2 linked regions of the Solidesulfovibrio magneticus RS-1 genome follow. The protein of the gene in region 1 binds, or shares a complex with, the protein of each later gene. Links are inferred from orthologs where the notes say so. Each region holds a gene or a part of one and is shown on either strand. Other genes may lie near its edges.

The links.
Region 2: rny (region 1) and DMR_RS16820 share a complex: the UniProt entries of both Bacillus subtilis proteins name them as parts of the possible RNA degradosome complex. The link is inferred for Solidesulfovibrio magneticus RS-1 from one-to-one orthologs.

What each region holds. Positions count from the first base shown.
Region 1 is NC_012796.1:549,497-555,918, reverse strand. What follows is about bases 3,565-6,422. They hold rny (ribonuclease Y), read right to left. Parts: upstream 5,845-6,422; coding sequence 4,285-5,844; downstream 3,565-4,284. Other genes in these bases: DMR_RS02260 (cell division protein ZapA), read right to left, coding at 6,225-6,422; DMR_RS02270 (DnaJ domain-containing protein), read right to left, coding at 3,565-4,198. Outside these bases: tyrS (tyrosine--tRNA ligase), read right to left, coding at 389-1,666; DMR_RS02285 (SPOR domain-containing protein), read right to left, coding at 1,700-2,074; DMR_RS02280 (hypothetical protein), read right to left, coding at 2,086-2,562; DMR_RS02275 (TIGR00282 family metallophosphoesterase), read right to left, coding at 2,588-3,367; more of DMR_RS02270, read right to left, coding at 3,380-3,564. UniProt on the Bacillus subtilis protein: Endoribonuclease that initiates mRNA decay. Initiates the decay of all SAM-dependent riboswitches, such as yitJ riboswitch. Involved in processing of the gapA operon mRNA, it cleaves between cggR and gapA.
Region 2 is NC_012796.1:4,011,406-4,021,741, reverse strand. The notes cover bases 3,699-6,679. They hold DMR_RS16820 (ATP-dependent 6-phosphofructokinase), read left to right. Parts: upstream 3,699-4,510; coding sequence 4,511-5,848; downstream 5,849-6,679. Other genes in these bases: DMR_RS16815 (translocation/assembly module TamB domain-containing protein), read right to left, coding at 6,094-6,679; DMR_RS16825 (DUF2917 domain-containing protein), read left to right, coding at 3,948-4,310; DMR_RS16830 (PLP-dependent aminotransferase family protein), read right to left, coding at 3,699-3,724. Outside these bases: DMR_RS16845 (SAM-dependent methyltransferase), read right to left, coding at 1-186; DMR_RS16840 (SpoIIE family protein phosphatase), read right to left, coding at 246-1,805; DMR_RS16835 (STAS domain-containing protein), read right to left, coding at 1,814-2,140; more of DMR_RS16830, read right to left, coding at 2,258-3,698; more of DMR_RS16815, read right to left, coding at 6,680-10,336. UniProt on the Bacillus subtilis protein: Catalyzes the phosphorylation of D-fructose 6-phosphate to fructose 1,6-bisphosphate by ATP, the first committing step of glycolysis.

The sequences.
Region 1 (6,422 bases):
CAGACCCCCACCCTCCCAAAAAACTCTCAATGGGGTGTTCAGTCCTGTCGCGGCCCTGTGTCGTGTTGCCGCCAACACCCAGCCCGGCAAGCAGCCCGAGGCTGGGCCTATCTGGTCGCTTTTTCTCCAACTTTTCGGCCCCGCTTCGGGGCCGAGGGCCAGGTGGGGCCTGGAATTTCAGGGGGCGCGGCCGGCGCGCCAGCGCTGGCCGCGCCCCCTGAAATTCCAGGCCCCTTCTTCGCGGCCAGCCGACTGCCGGCCGACCGCCTTCCCCGCCCGCCCGACCGCGCCCCGATCGGGGGTCCGGGGGGATGATCCCCCGGCGGGTCCGGGCAGCGCCCGGCGGGTGCAGGGCAGCGCCCTGCCGGGGTCCGGGGCAGCGCCCCAGCTAAACTCCGAGAGTAACTACGCCGTAGTTCTTTTTGCCTTTGCGCAACAGGGCGATATTGCCGCCGATGTAGTCACTGGCGGCAAGGGTCTGGTTTTCGTCGGCCACGCGGACGTTGTTGAGGTAGATGCCGCCGGCCTTGATGTCCTTGCGGGCCTGGGACAGCGACGGGCACAGGGCCAGATCGACCAGGAGCTTGGGCAGGGGCGGCACGACGTCCAGGGCGTCGTAGTTCTTGCCGGGCGCGGCGTCCAGGGCGGCGCGCAGGGTGGCGGCGTCCACGGTGCGCAGGTCGCCGCCGCCAAAAAGCGCTTCGGTGACGGCTTCGACCTTGGCCAGTTCCTCGGCCCCGTGGATCATGGTGGTGGTTTCCCGGGCCAGGGTTTTCTGGGCGGCGCGCAGGTGGGGCCGCTCGGCGGTCTCCACGGCCAGGGCGTCGATGGCTTCCTTGGATAAGTAAGTGAAGTAGCGCAGGAAGTTGCAGACGTCGCGGTCGTCGGCGTTGATCCAGTATTGGTAAAAGGCGTAGGGCGAGGTCAGGGCGGTGTTTAAGTAGATGGCCCCTTTTTCGCTTTTGCCGAATTTCGCGCCGGTGGCGGTGGTGATGAGCGGGAATGTCAGGGCAAAGGCCTGGGAGCCGGATTTGCGGCGGATGAGTTCCAGGCCGGCGGTGATGTTGCCGAACTGGTCGCCGCCGCCGATTTGCAAGGTGCAGCCCATGGTGCGATTCAAGTATTCATAATCCAGGGACTGCAGGATCATGTAGCTGAATTCGGTGTAGGAGATGCCGGTATCTTCACGGCCGATGCGCGATTTCACGGAATCCTTGGCCATCATGTAGTTGATGGTGAAGTGTTTGCCGGTGTCGCGCAAGAATTCGATGACCGAGATGGGCTGGGTCCAGTCGAGGTTGTTGACCGGGGTAACGCGGTCGGCCACGCCTTGGCGCTCGAAGAATGCCATGGCCTGGGACCGGATTTTCTCGGCCGAGGCGGCGACCATGTCGGCGGTGCGCATCTGGCGTTCCTTGTCCTTGCCGCTGGGGTCGCCGATAAGGCCGGTGGCGCCGCCGAGCAGGAACAGGGGCTTGTGGCCGGCCTTGGCGAAGCGGGCCAGGGCCATGAGCGGCACGAGGTTGCCGATGTGCAGGCTGTCGGCGGTGGGGTCGAAGCCGCAGTACATGACGCGGTCACGGGAGCTTAAGTGTTTGCGCAGTTCGGCCTCGTCGGAGCACTGGTGCACGAGGCCGCGCCAGGAGAGTTCGTCGAAAATATTCACGGCGATTCCTTTTCGGTAAAGCAGTCGGACGGATCAGATGCCCGAAGCAGGCACGGCCGGGGCTGGCGAGGAGCCGGCCGGCGCGGCGGTCTTGGCCGGCGTGCGTTCGCGCAGCAGGGGTTTCACCCCGGCGATGCGCTCCAGCCGGGTCATGGTGTCGGGCTGGCGGTCGTAGACGTCGACCAGGACGTTGAGCACGAACTGGCCGTTTTTGATTTCGGTCTCGATGCGGCATTCAAAGCCGTTCTGGCCAAGCTTGGCCTTGAGCGCATTGGCGTTGTCGGCTTTGCTAAACGACCCGACCTGATAGGTGTCATGGGGGCGTTGCCAGTCGTAGACGGTCTCGTCGCCGCAGCCGCCAAGCAGGCAGACCCCGGCCAGGAGCAGGCCCAGAAGAAGCGCGCGCATGCCTGGACCGCCTAGGGTTTGGCGTCGGGCCGGCGACGCTGCTTGTCGTTGTATTCGATGATCTCGGTGCGGCCGTTCTGGCGCTCGGTGACCAGCAGCAAACGGTCGCCGTCCACGTTGACGTTGACCAGGCGCGAACATTTGTTGATGGCGGGCACCACAGCATAAGTCTTGTCCGCGCCCACGGCCACGAGGTCGTAGGTGATGGGGCATTCGGCGTTGCCCACGCCATGGCGGATGAGCACGGCGTCGTAGCCGTCGCCGAGTTCGCCGACGCTCATGTAGGACTGGGCGGTGAGCGCCGCGCCCATGGCCTGGTGGATGACCCGGCCGCCGAGGAGCACGGTGGAGGACGCGCCGTCGCGCACCACTTCCAGGGGGCCGGCCACGGTCATGTAGATGGCCGTGCGTTCCGGGGCGGCCTGGGCGGCGGCGGCCAGGACCAGACAGGCCAGGGCGGCAAGCAGCAGTCTTCGGGCGTATCGCATGGGTGTTCCTCCGCTTCGCGGCGGTTTATCCGGCCAGCCGCCAAGGCGCAATAGTTACGACCTTGCCGGCGGAGGCGTCAATATCCATAAGCGCCCCCTGCATCTCGGGGGCGGCCTTGGACACGACGAACCGGCGCGGCAGGCCGGTGCGGAACCGGGCGATGACCTCTTCGGGGTCCATGCCCAGGGCCGAGGCAGCCGGACCGGTCATGCCCAGGTCCGTCATGTAGGCCGTACCCTGTGGAAGCAGCTGGGCGTCGGCGGTCTGGACGTGGGTGTGGGTGCCCAGGACGGCGCTGACCTTGCCATCGAGAAAATAGGCCAGGGCCTTTTTTTCGCTGGTGGCCTCGGCGTGGAAGTCGATGAGCCGCAGGGGCACGTCGGCGGGCAGTTGGCCGAGAATGCCCTCGGCGGCGGCAAAGGGGCAGTCCACGGCGGCCATGAAGGTGCGGCCCAGGAGGTTTATCACGGCGTAAGGGGCGGCGTCCTTGGGGCGAAAGACCTGCCAGCCGCGCCCGGGCGCGCCGGCCGGGTAATTGGCCGGACGCAGCAGCCGGTCGTTGGCGCCCAGCAGCGGCGACAGGTCGGGGTGGCGGAAGGTGTGGTTGCCGCCGGTCAGGACATCGAGGCCGGTTTCCAGGAGCTGGCGGGCCGACTTGGCGGTCAGGCCAATGCCGCCCGAGGCGTTTTCGGCGTTGGCGAGAACCCGGGTCAAGCCCAGGTCGCGCCGCAGTCCGGCCAGGCGCTGGGTGACGATGGCCCGGCCTGGCCGGCCGAAGATGTCGCCGAGAAACAGCATCCGCATGACATGCAGTCCTTATTCGTAAACGAGAAAACCCGGGAGGTCCGGCACTTGGGCTTGGTCCGCCTCCGGGCCGCCGCCCCAGGCGGCGAGGCCCTGGGCCGGTTCGGCTTCGGGCACGGCAAAAAGCCGCAGGGTTAGCAACAAATCGCCCGGCGGCCCGTCGCCGACGCCGGGCTGGCCGGCTCCGGCCACCCGGACCATGTCGCCGTCGCGGGAGTGCGGGGCGATGACGAGCACGCCTTGGCGGGGCTTGTCGTGGCGTCCAGACCCGGCGCAGGCCGGACAGGTCGCGACAACGAAACCCCGGCCCGAGCAGGGCGGGCAGCCCACGGCGGACAAGCCGCCGCCAAGGGGCTGCCAGATGGTCCCCCGGCCGGCGCACATCCAGCAGGCTTGGCGCAGCGCCCCCTTGCCGTCGCAGACCGGACAGTCGCCGCCAACGCCGAAATCCAGGGTCAGCCGGCCGCCGACAGCGGCCAGGGAGTCGGGGATGTCCAGCATGGCGGCCATGTCCTTGCCCCGTCGCGGCAAAAGGACGCGCGGATCCAGGGGGGCAAAGGCGGCGGGCGACGATGCCGCGACCGGAGACGGCGTCACGTCCCGGACCGCCTTGGCGTAGCGGCGGCGGCCGTCATAGGCGGCGCGCCGGGCCGGATGGCCCAAAACAGCGTAGGCGGCGGCCAGGGTCAGGAAGCGTTCGGCGGCCCGGGGATCATCCGGGTTGGCGTCGGGGTGGCAGTGCCTGGCCAGACGGCGGTAGGCGCGGCGCACGGCGGCCGCGTCAGCGTCCTCGGGCAAGCCAAGGACGGCATAGCAGTCGGGCTGTTCCATGCGCCCCCGCTTGGTCTGGTTTTTCAAAACGCGCCACGGGCCGCCCGAGGAAGGCGGCCCGAAACGCGGCAACATCGGCCTGGCCGCTATTTGGCGATGCCCACGGCCCGCCGCTCGCGGATGACCGTGACGCGAATCTGGCCGGGATAGGTGAGGTTTTCCTCGATGCGCTTGGCGATGTCCTTGCAGAGCAAAAACGTCTTGTCGTCGTCGACGTTTTCCGAATCGACCATGACCCGCACCTCGCGGCCGGCCTGGATGGCGTAGGCTTTGGACACGCCGTCGAAATCCAGAGCCAGGTTTTCCAGTTCTTCCAGACGCTTGACGTAGCTTTCCAGAAGTTCCTTGCGGGCGCCGGGACGCGCGCCCGAAAGGCTGTCGGCGGCTTGGACCAGGGTGGCCAGTATGGACTTGGGCGGCACGTCCTCGTGGTGGGCCATGATGGCGTGGAGGATGTCGCCGGATTCGCCGAATTTCTTGGCCAGATCCGCGCCGATGACGGCGTGGGGGCCTTCGATCTCGTGATCAACGGCCTTGCCGAGGTCGTGGAGCAGGCCGGCGCGCTTGGCCCGTTTGATGTCCACGCCCAATTCGGCGGCCATGATGCCGGCCAGGGAGGCCACTTCCAGGGAGTGCTGGAGCACGTTCTGGGAGTAGCTGGTGCGGTATTGGAGCTGGCCGAGCAACCGCACGAGCTCGGGGTGGATGCCGTGGACGCCGCAGTCGAAGGTGGCCTGCTCGCCGATCTCGCGGATCTTGACGTCGAGTTCCTGCTCGCACTTCTTGACGATGTCCTCGATGCGGGCGGGATGGATGCGGCCGTCGGTGATCAGCCGCTCCAGGGCCATCTTGGCGATCTGGCGCTTGAGCGGCGAAAAAGCCGACAGGATGACGGTCTCGGGGGTGTCGTCGATGATGAGATCGACGCCGGTGGCGGCTTCCAGGGCGCGGATATTGCGGCCTTCGCGGCCGATGATGCGGCCCTTCATCTCTTCGGAGGGCAGGGTCACGGCGGTGACGGTCTGCTCGCCCACGAAATCGCCGGCATAGCGCTGGATGGCCAGGGCCAGGATCTTTTTCCCGCTCTTGTCGGCGGTCTCCTTGGCCTCCATCTCGATCTGGCGGACCATGCGGGCGGCCTCGTGGCGGGTCTTGGACTCGATCTCGTCCATGAGGCGCTTTTTGGCCTCTTCCATGGTCAGGCCGGAAATTTCCTGAAGCCGTTTGTCGTGCTCGTCAGCCAGGCGGGTAAGTTCCTCGGCCTTGTCGGCCAGTTCCCGCTCCTTGGCGGTAAGCCGCTTTTCCGAGGCCAGCATCTCGGATTCCTTCTGGACGATGAGCTCCTGCTTTTCTTCCAGACGTTCCCGGCGCTTGTGGACCTGTTCTTCTTTTTCTTCCAGGGACTGGGTCTTGTCGCGGAATTCCTTTTCGAGTTCCTGTTTCTGACGGAACAGCTCGTCCTGGGCGGCGACGACGACTTCTTTTTTGTGGGCGGAAGCTTCCTTGCGGGCCTCGTCCAGGATGCGGTCGGCCAGGGTCCTGGCTTCGTTCAAGGTTTTCTGGGAAATCCACTTGTCGAGATAATAGCCGGCCGGCACACCAAGGCCAATGCCCACGATGCCCATGAATATGGTCGAAAATTCCATGCGTTCTCCCGAAGCGGGGGGAGAAAAACGGGGCAGAGCCCAAGGGCAGGGAGGGGGGACCGGCTCAATCCGGACAATGCGTGGCGCTCGCCGCGTGCGGTATGGCATGGGACGGGGGATGTCCGGCCGCCCGGGACAACGGCGGCCAGTCATCAACACCGTTTTATAACAAAGCCCCAGAGCGCCGTGTCGTCAGTTCTTTTGAACCTTGGCAACCAAGGTGGACGCCACTGTTTGACCTTCAGGCCACCCGGACGAGCCGGGCACGCACACCAGCCACGCGTCGCAGCATCCTATTTTTGAGTATCGGCTCAAAAATAAACCGACGATCACGCACACCCCAGGGAACTTTTCAAGGACGCGCCAGCAGACGCCGTCCGTCAATCTATCTTGTGCAGCAGCTCCCCCACCCGATCGTGGAGCGCGTCGAGCCGCTGGTTCGAAAGCAACATATCGTCAGCCAGACCCAATGCGACAAAGGCCAGCAATTTCTCCTTGCCGAGCGTTTTCCCGCCCGCCTGAAGCAAGTTATATCGTTGTTCCACCAGTTTTCTGGCGGCTTCCACGCGCTGCGGTTC
Region 2 (10,336 bases), 3.5 Mb from region 1 along the record:
GGCGTCGCCCACGGATTCCACGGGAATAAAGGCCGGGTCGGTCCAGACGTTGGCGGCAAAGGCGCAGGGGCGCGGCGGGCCGTCGGCGACGACCAGGGGATCGCGCACGGCGGTGACGGCGTCGCCGAGCTCGCGCACGAGTTCGGTCAAAAGCCCCGGCGGGGCGTGGTAGACGGCAAAGGGCATGGGTGGGTGTGCGGGGTTGGGGTTGCAGAACAGACGGCGCAACGGCCGGAGGCGGGTCTTTACGCTTTCGGCCGGATGAATTCCACTCCCAAAAGGCTCAGGTCGTCGCGGGGCGGGGCGGCCTGGCGGAAGTCGTCGGCGGCCCGGCGCAGGGCGGTCACCAGGACGTCCACCGGCTCCTGGGCCTGGGCGGCGGCGATGGCGGCTATGCGTTCCTCGCCAAAGGATTCGCCTTTGGCGTCACGGCTGTCGGCCAGGCCGTCGCTTATGGCCAGGAGCTTGTCGCCCGGGGCCAGGAGCAGCTCGCCGGGGGGGATGGGGGGCAAGCCGGCCAAGCCGATGATGGGGCCGCGTTCGGGCAGCTCGGCCATGGGGCCATCGGCCGGGATATGCCAGGGCGCGGGATGGCCGGCGTTGCCGTAGATGGCGCGCCCGGTGCGCAAATCGATGGTCATGTAGAAGATGGTGAAAAATTTCTGGAACTTGGTGAAGGGGAATTCGTCGTTGAGCCGAGAGAGCACGGTCTCGGGGGGCACCACGTCGATGGCCCCGCCGGAGCGGTCGACCAGGGTCGAGCGCTGGTAGTGCATGAAGTTGTAGACCGAATGGGCGACCAGGGACGAGGCCACGCCGTGGCCCGAGACGTCGAGCATGTAGAGGCCCACATGGTGGGGGCCCAGGGGAAAGACGTTGAAGATGTCGCCGCCGATGTTGTGGCAGGGCACGAACTCCCAGGCGAAGCGCAGGGCGTCGGACATGGTGAAGCGCCGGGGCAGCAGGCTTTGCTGGATCTCGGCGGCGGCGTCGAGGTCTTTTTGGTGGCGGTTGTGCTTCTTGACCAGATCCTCTTTTTGCTTCTCGAAAAGGGTCATGTCCTGGATGTTGAGGATCAGGTCGCCGGAGGGCATGGTGGAGAAATGGATCTGGCAGGCCCGGCGCTGGCCGTTTTTGTCGGCAAAGGGGTAGAGCCGTCGCCAGACATGGCCCGGGGCCGGGCGCTGGTGGAAGATGTCGGCCAGATCGTCCCGGGCGGCCAGGTCCGGGAAGACGATGTCCAGCCAGCGGTCGGCGGTGGTGTAGGTGTCGGCCGGCAGACCGAAGATGCGCTCCATGCCGGGGGAAACGAACGTGAAGCGGCCGTCCGGGCCGGCCACGGCGATGCCGTCGTGGGAATATTCCAGGATGGCGGCGATGTATTCCTTTTCCGCCTTGATTTCGCGCTCACGGGCCTTGCGGGCGTCGATGGCGGCCTTGAGACGCAGGGCCGAGTCCACCCGGGCCAGCAGCTCGGGCTTTCGTGGCGGTTTCTGGATGTAGTCCATGGCCCCGGCGGCAAAGGCTTCGGACAGACTGGCGTCGTCGTCGGACACCGTGACCATGATGACCGGCACGTCGGCCGTGGCCGGATCGGCCTTGATGCGGCGGGTGGCTTCCAGGCCGTCCATGACCGGCATGATGAGGTCCATGAGCACGAGGTCCACGGGCGGCTGGGCCGGATCGGCCAGGGCGACCAGACAGTCGCCGGCCGTGTCGAAGGCGGACAATTCGCCCCGGCCGGCCAGCAGGCCTTGGAGGTAGGCCCGGAAGGTCTCGGAGTCGTCGACGACGGCGATGCGCATGGCGGACATCAGGCCCCGGCCGGGCCGGTTGGCGGGGCGTCGAAATAGTCGGTCAGGCGCAACATGGCCAGGAGCTTCTTGATCGGCGGCGTGGGATTGGCCAGGGACAGGGTCTTGCCGTGGTCCTGGCACAGCCGGCGCAGGCCGATAAGGAATCCCACCCCGGAACTGTCCATGAAGGCCACGGCCGAGAGATCCACCACCACGGCCGGGGCGGCGGCGGCCAGGGCCAGATGTTCCACCTCGGCGCGGCATTCGGTCACCGCGTCCATGATGATCTCGCCGGAAACGCGCACCACAAGGGCCGCATCCGTCTCCTCGCACGTCAGCTGCATGACAAGGCTCCTCCGGGCCGCGCGGGCCGCAGACTTCTACGGGAAAGCTAGCAGCCTTGGCGGAAAAAACCAACGTCTTCGGGGCGACAATCCCGCCTGCCCGGCGTCGGGCGCGAATCAGCAGGCCGGCTCGGGCCGGTCCCCGCCCTCGGCCAGTTCCCGGGCCAGCCGGCCCACGTCGGCCAGGGCCTGTTCGATGCGCGGCGTCCAGGCATTGCCGTAGCTTAAGCGCACGAAATGCTTGAACTGGTCGCAGCTCGAAAAGATGTTGCCCGGAGCCAGGCCGATGCCGAGTTCCCGGGCGGCGTAGAACAGCGCGATGGAATCCACGCTGTCGGGCATCTGGACCCAGACCACGCTGCCGCCCGAGGGATGGGTCACCCGCGTGCCGTCGGGGAAATGGCGCAGCACCCGTTCCTCGATCATCCGGGCCTGGCGCTCCAGCACTCCCCGGGTCTTGCGCAGGTGGCGCTCGAACCCGCCCTGGGCCAGATACAGCGCGGCGGCGACCTGGGTCGGCGTGGCGCAGCAGACGTTGGTGGTGGCCTTGAGCTCGAAGGCCTTGGCCGCGTGCCTGCCGGGCAGCAGATAGCCCAGGCGGTAGCCCGGGGCCAGGGTCTTGGAAAACGACGAACAGTGCAGGACGTTGCCCGTGGCGTCGTAGGACCGCAGGCAGCGCGGCCGGCGCTCGGCGAAGTGCAGGTCGCCGTAGACGTCGTCCTCGATGACCGGCACGCCGCGCTCGGCCAGAAGCGCGGCCATCTCGGCCTTGGCCTCGTCCGGGATCATGGCCCCGTCGGGATTGTTGAAATTGGGCGTGAGGATGACGGCTTTGAGATCGAAGCGGTCCAGGGCCGAGCGCAGATCGGCCGGGCGCACGCCCCCGTCGGGATAGGACGGCAGCTCCACGGCCCGCAGCCCGAAGTTTTCCAGCAGTTGCAGGAAACAGTAATAGGTCGGGGCCGGGATGGCCACGTTGTCGCCCGGGCGCGTCACCGAGCGCAGGGCCAGATACAGCGCCTCCATGGCCCCGGAGGTGATCATCACCTCGTCCGGTCCGGCCTCGATGCCGGCCTCGGCCAGCCGCCAGGCGATCTGACGGCGCAGTTCCAGATTGCCCTGCACGCCCTCGTAGCTCGTCACCCGTTCGTCTCCGGCCGCCACCTTGGACAGCAGCCGGGCGATCTGTTTGGCCGGCAACAGCGACGGATCGGTCAGGGCCACGCCCAGGGGCACGATGTCGCGCCGGCCCATGCCGTCGAGGACTTCGCGGATAAGCGCCCCGCGCGCCACCGTGGCCGGTCCGCGCGGCGGCGCTTCGCCCCGGCTGGGGGCGGGCCGCTTGATGGGCGTACGGCGCACGAAAAACCCGGATTTGGGCCGCGCTTCGATGATCCCCTGCTTTTCCAGCTCCAGATAGGCCTGGTTGATGGTGGACACGCTGACGCCAAGGCGGCCGCCCAGCCCCCGCAGGCTTGGCACGCGGTCGCCCACGCGCAGCTCGCCGGACTCCAGAAGCCGCAAAATATGTTTCTCCACGGCCATATAGCGGAAAATGCCGGAATCGGTTTCAGGCAAGGTCATGGCGGCCTCCGGGCGTGGGCGCGGCCCACATCTGTTATGGAGGTTTTTTTTGAAAACTGTGTCTGTGATGGTAACAGACAATATGGTCCAAGGGAAGCGCGCCCGGGGCCGTCCCCGGGCAACGCCCCGGCCCGCGAGGCGGCCGGGGATCACGAGCCAACCAACGCTTCAGGCGTGCCGGGCGCGACGGATGCGGTCGCGGACACGCCCCAAGGAGGCTGCCATGTTTGTGGATCGCTTACGGGAAGACCGGCTGCTGGCGACGACGCGCACGGGAATCATCGACGAATGGCTGTCGCGCTGGCGCGACAGCCGGGTGCTGCGGGCCATGGCCGAGGCCGGGGCCAGGATCTTCACCCCGGGCCGCAGCCTGTCGGTGCGCCTGGGCCAGGGCAAGCATCTGGCGCTGACTGGCGTGCGCTACTGCCGGGTGACCTGCGCCAAGGGCGTGGTTTGGGTGACGGCGGCCGGCGACGGGCGCGACATCGTGTTGACGCCGGGGCAGAGCGTGACCCTTGGCCGTTCGGGCAAGGTGGTGGTCACCGGCCGGGGGGAAGGCTCGGAAGTGAAGGTGCGCTGGGATTAGGCCGCCGGTCTCGCGCCGCTTACGGTCTTCGCGGCTGGTCCCGGCGCGAAGGCCGGCCGGCGTTGGTCGGAAAGCAGGGCTGCCGTGCGGCGCGACAACGGCGACGGACGCAAGGGCGGCGCGGCGATTTCGCCCCCTCGTCGCCGGATCGTGTTGCCGGCTGGGGGGCAAGCTGGTAGTTTGGTGGTAAGGAGCGTGCCATGGAAGACTCTTGCCCCATTGCCCCGGCCGATACCGCCATCGCCTCGCTTGGGCCGGCCAAGATCCCGTCCCCCTTGCCGTATTGCCGTTTCGTGGACGACAATTTTCGGGTCTCCATGGAGCTCGACGCAGCCGATTTCGGCGGCGTGCCCGGCCCGTGCCGGGCCGAGTTCGAAGTGGCCGGGCCGCGCGGCAACATCTACTACGACTCCTCCAAGGTCAAAGTCGCCATCGTCACCTGCGGCGGCCTGTGCCCGGGCTTAAACGACGTCATCCGGGCCATCGTCATGGAGTGCTGCCACAACTACCACGTGGCCGGCGTGCTCGGCATCCGCTTCGGGCTGCAAGGCTTCATCGAAGCCTACGGCTACGAGCCGGTGCCTCTGACGCCAAACGCCGTGTCCGACATCCACCAGTTCGGCGGCACGGTGCTGGGGTCCAGCCGGGGGCCGCAAAAGCCCGAAGAGATCGTGGACGCCCTGGAGCGCTTAAACGTCGGCATGTTGTTCGTCATCGGCGGCGACGGGTCCATGAAGGCGGCCCGGCGCATCCAGGAGGAAATCGCCCGGCGGCGCTCGAAAATCAGCGTCATCGGCGTGCCCAAGACCATCGACAACGACGTCAACCTCGTCACCAAGTCGTTTGGCTTCGACACGGCCGTGGAAAAAGCCACCGAGGCCATCCGCTGCGCCCATACCGAAGCCATCGCCGCCCTAAACGGCATCGGCGTGGTCAAGGTCATGGGCCGGGAATCCGGGTTCATCGCCGCCCAGGCCACCCTGGCGCTTAAGGAAGTCAACTACGTGCTGGTGCCGGAATGCGATTTCGACCTGACCGGGCCGCGCGGGCTGCTGCCGTCCCTGGAAGAACGCCTTAGCGCCCGGCGACACGCCGTCATCGTGGTGGCCGAAGGGGCCGGGCAGAAGCTTCTGCCCGACACCGGCGCGCGCGACGCCTCGGGCAATCCGGTTCTGGGCGACATCGCCCAGTATCTGTGCGGGGAGATCGAAGGCTATTTCCGCAGCCGCGACATGCCCATCACGCTCAAATTCATCGACCCCAGCTACATCATCCGGTCCGTGCCGGCCAACGCCAACGACCGGGTGTACTGCGGGTTTCTGGGGCAAAACGCCGTGCACGCGGCCATGGCCGGCAAGACGGGCATGGTGGTGGCGCGGCTGTTCGACCGCTACGTCCATCTGCCCCTGGACCTCGTGACGCTGCGGCGCAAAATGCTCAACATCGCCTCGGACTACTGGCGCTCGGTGCTCGAATCCACCGGCCAGCACGCCGTCACCCCCTACACCGGCGACCCGTCAGTGTTCTGCCCGGTGTAAGAGGGAAGAGTGCCTCCGGCGGCCAGGAGAGGCTCTGCCTCTCCTGGACCTCTCCGCTGGGGGCCTGAGGCCCCCAGACCCCCCACATGGGAAAGGGGGCGGCTGGCATTGGCCCAGCCGTCTCCGCCGACCCAATGCCCGCCCCGCGCCCCAACCCCCTTTAAACATTTCTTCATTTGGGGGGTCCGGGGGCCTCAGGCCCCCGGCCGCCGGAGGCATCTTCCTCTTCTCTTCTCTTCTCTTCTCTAATAATCCCACTTCCAGTTGACGCCCACGCCTTGTTTGTTGTCGACGCCCACGCGGCTGTCCACGGTGATGTTGGGCGTGACCTGCACTTCCACGGACACCGCGCCGCTTTGCGCGCCCATGCCTTGTTCGACGCCCACGGTCACGCCCTTGAAGATCTCCTTGCCGGCCTTGAGCACGCTGCCGGCCATGCCGGACTTGCCGGTGACGATGGAGAGTTGGTCCAGGCCCAGGATGCGCCGGGTGCGGGCCAGGATGCTGGTGGGCGTGCCGCCGGCGTAGATGGAGGCAGCGGCCTGGGCCAGCTGGGCGGCCTGGATGGGCGAGAGCGAGCCGGCGTTTTGGCCGAAGAGCAGTCGCGAGAGGATTTCGTCGCGGGGCAGTTGCGGCGTGGAGGTCAGGGTGATGACCGGGGCGTCGGCGTCGCCGGTGATGGCGATGCCGGCGGTGACGTTGTCCTTGGTGGTTTCGGCCCGCACGTCGAAGGTCGGGGCCGTGGGCGCGCCGCCGCTGAACGTCAGTTCGCCCTTGGTGATCTCCAGCGTCGAGCCGAGGAGGTCGAGGGTGCCCTTGTCCACGGCGTAGCGGCCGATGACGATGGGCGCGGCGGCCGTGCCGGTAACGGCAAGCGCGCCGGTCCAGCGCGACTCCAGGCCGAGGCCGCGCACGTAGACGGCCTGGCCCAGGGAAATCTTGAGGTCGAGGTCCACGTGGCGGGCCACGGCCGGCGGCGCGGCCTTGGCGGCCGGTTTTTTGGGCGCGGCCGGATCGTTGATGTAGGTGACCGGGATGACGGCCACGTCGGGCGGCAGGGAGGTGGGCAGGTTCACGTCGGCCGGGCCGATGACGATGTTGCCGCTGGCGCGCAGGCGCGAGAGTGTGCCGGTGACGGCTATGGTGCCGTCGGCGGCGGCGGTGGCGATGTCCAGGCCAACGACGCGAAGATGCGCCAGGGCGAGTTTCAGGTCCACGGGGCCGTTGACCGGATCGGCGATGCCGACCGTGCCGGAGAGCGTGAAGCGGCCGCCCCGGCCGTCCTCGCCCGAGGCCGAGGCGATGGTGAGCCGGCCGCCCGAGGCGTCGGCCTTGAGCACGACGTTGGTGAGGACCAGTCCGGCGTCGGCGTTTTCCAGCCGGCTGGCGGCCAGGGCCAGGGCGCCGGTGGCGGCCGGGGCGCTGAGCGTCCCGCCAAGGGCCAGATCGGCGGTGAGGCGGCCGACGATGCGGGTGTTGACCCGGGCTAAAAGGCCGGCGAAATCGGCCAGATCGGCGTCGGCGGCGATCTGGCCGGACAGCGCGCCGCCGGGCGGCAGGTCGCAGGCAAAGGGGGCCAGGGACAGGCGCATGGGCAGGCCGGCCGTGACGGTGACGACGTCGGCGGCCTTGCCGGCCTTGGGGTCCTTGGCGTTTTTGCCGGCCAGCCCGGCCGTGACGTCCAGGCGTGCGCCGTTGCAGGCGGCCTTGGCCCACAGGCTGACGGGCGGCAGGCTCTTGCCCTGTTCGGCGGCCAGCCGCAGCCCGGACACGCGGGTTTCGGCCGCGATTTGCGGCCGGGCCGGCGTGCCGGAAAGGGTGGCGCTGGCGGTTGCCGTGCCGTCGATGCCGGCCAGGCCGAAAAGCCCGAGCAGCGGCAGGGGAAAGTTGTCCACCGTGGCCTTGCCGCTGGCTTCGTTTGGCCCAAGGGTCCCGGAGGCGGTGATCTTGGCCTTGTCCAAGGCGAGGTTCACGCCCTCGACGCGCAGGGCGTCGTTGCCCAGGGTGACGGCGGCCGGTCCGGCCAGGGAAAATTTGCGGCCCTCCAGGCTGCCGGCCAGGGACTGCACGGCAATGCGGCGCTTGCCGGCCTCGGCCGGGGGCAGGCTCAGGCGCAGGCTGGCCTCGACAGCGGTCTGGCCGGCGAGCTTGCCCTTGGCCTCGGCCGAGACGGCCATGGCCCGGCCGTCGCCGCTGGCGGTGGCCGAAAGGGCGGCAAGGGACAGGCCTGAGGCTTCCAGTCCGCGTCCGGTGAGGTTGGCCTTGCCGCGCGGCGCGCCGGACAGGTCGTCCAGGGCGGCGTTGACGGTCAAACTGCCGGCGGCCAGCCCGGGCAGGCGCAGGTTGGCGGCGCTGAGATCGACGGTGAGGGATTGGGCAGCCCCTTTGCCCGGGCCGGCGGCGGCCGAGGCCGTGAGCTTGAGCGAGCCGGCCAGCGGCAGGCCGACGAAGCGGCCCAGGCCGGCCAGATTGCCGGCCTGTCCGGCGAGCTTGCCAGAGACGCGGCCGGTTGCCGTATCGATGTCGGCTTCGCCGGCAAAGGCGGCGTCCGGGGCGGCCAGCTTGAGGCCGGTGAGACTCAGGCGCGAGCCGGTCAGGGCGTAGGCGGCCTCGGCCCGGGCCGTTTCGCCCTCGCGCACGGCGGCGATGGTCGCCTTGCCCGAGGGACGGCGGGCGCTGTCGGCCAGACTGGCCTCCAGGGACGCTTCGGTGAGAACCAGTTCGCCCAGGCTCAGGCGCTTGGCTCCGACCGCGACGTCCAGGCGCGGCGAAACGGCCGGGCCGGAGATGGTCAGCTTGGCCTCGGCCGCGCCGGCGCAGGGCTGGCCCAGGGCGGCGGTCAACAGGGTCAGGTCCGGCGCGTCCAGGCGCACCTTGGCGTCCAGGCTGTCCGAGGCGGCGGTGTAGCCGCCCGTGCCGGTGAGCGTGAGGCCCTTGCCGGCCAGGGACAGCTCGGTCAGGCGCGCGCCCTGGGCCGAGAAGGCGGCCGTGAGATCGAGCTTGGGCGAGGGGCCAAGCAGGGCGGCCACCGAGGCGTCCAGGGAGCTTGCCGTGGCCGGGGCGGCCAGCTTGGTGAAGGAGGCGGCAAGGCTCGTCGTGCCGTGGCCGTCCGGGGCGGTGGTCACGTCCCCGGCCACGGCCGCGCCGCCGGTCAGGCGAAGGCCGACAAGCGAGGCCGCGCCGGCCAGATCGGCCAGGGAAACGGCCAGCCGGCCGCGCACGTTGCCGCCGTCGATATGCACCTGTCCCAGGGTCACGGTTCCGCCCTGGCCGGTCAGGGCGGCCTGGTCCACGTCCACGATCCAATCGGACGTCAGCATGCCTTTGGCGTCGAAATCCAGATTCTGGCCGGCCAGGGTGGTGCCGTCGGGGCCGGCCAGGCCGGCGAGCTTGCCCTGGGCGGCCAGGGTCGCGCCCGGGAAGCTGTTCGTGATGGGGGTGACGACCTGGGCCGAGGCCTTGATGTCGCCGTCGGCCAGATGCACGGGGCCGGCCCGGAAGCCCCGGGCCGTGGCGTCGGCGCTAAGAGACGGCCGGGACAGCGGGCCAGCGATGGTGAACGTAGCGCCGAGCCGGCCGCCCAGGGCCGAGGTCGCCAGGCGCGAGGCGTCGCTGATGTCGATGACGCCCTTGGCCGACAGGGCGTCGGCGTCCGGGTCCATGGTCCCGGACAGGGATACGCTGCCAAACGCCCCCGAGACTTCGAGGGTAGAAAGCTCCAGGGCGGAATCGGCCAGCCCGGCCCGGCCGGCCAGGACCAGCCGGCAGCGCGACCCCAGGAAATCGTCGAAAAAGGCAGGCAGCAGGCCGGGCGTGGGCCGCAGGCCGAGATCCAGGGAAAAGGCGGCCCGGGCGTCCTTGGCCAGGGGGATGCCCAGACCGAGGTCGGCCACGAGGAGATCGGCCGCGCCAAGGCGGGCGGACAGGCGGCCTTTCCAAGTGTCAAGCGGGCCGTCGCCCAGGGCTTCCAGGGCAAAGGGCGTGCGGTCGTCGCCGGCCAGGGCCGAGGCGATGAGTCCCCCGGGCGCGTCGGCGAGGCTCGCTTTCACGGCCAGCCGCCAGTCGGCATAATTGAGCGCCGCGCCGACAGACAGCGTCAGCGGCGCTTCCCCGTCCAGACGCTTGGCGGCCAGCATCAGGGCGGCCGCGCCCTGGCCCGACTCGGCCAGCCGGCCGGACAGGCTGATGATCGCGGCCTGGCCGGCCAGTTCCTTGTCGAGGATGACGCGGTTTACGGCCAGTCGGTCCAGCAGGAGGGGCGGCAGCCGGGGAAAGCGCGGCGGCCATTCGAAGGTGACCGGGACGCGGTGGGTTTCGGGGATGTCCGGGGCGCGGCGCAGGCGCACCACATCGGCGGCGATTTCGTGGATGACCACCCGGCCGGTCAGCAGGGCGGCCGGGGACCAGGAAAAGGCGGCGTCGCTGATAACGAGCCACGGCCCCTTGGCGTCGGCCAGGGCGAAGCGGCCGACCTTGAGGGAAAAGGGC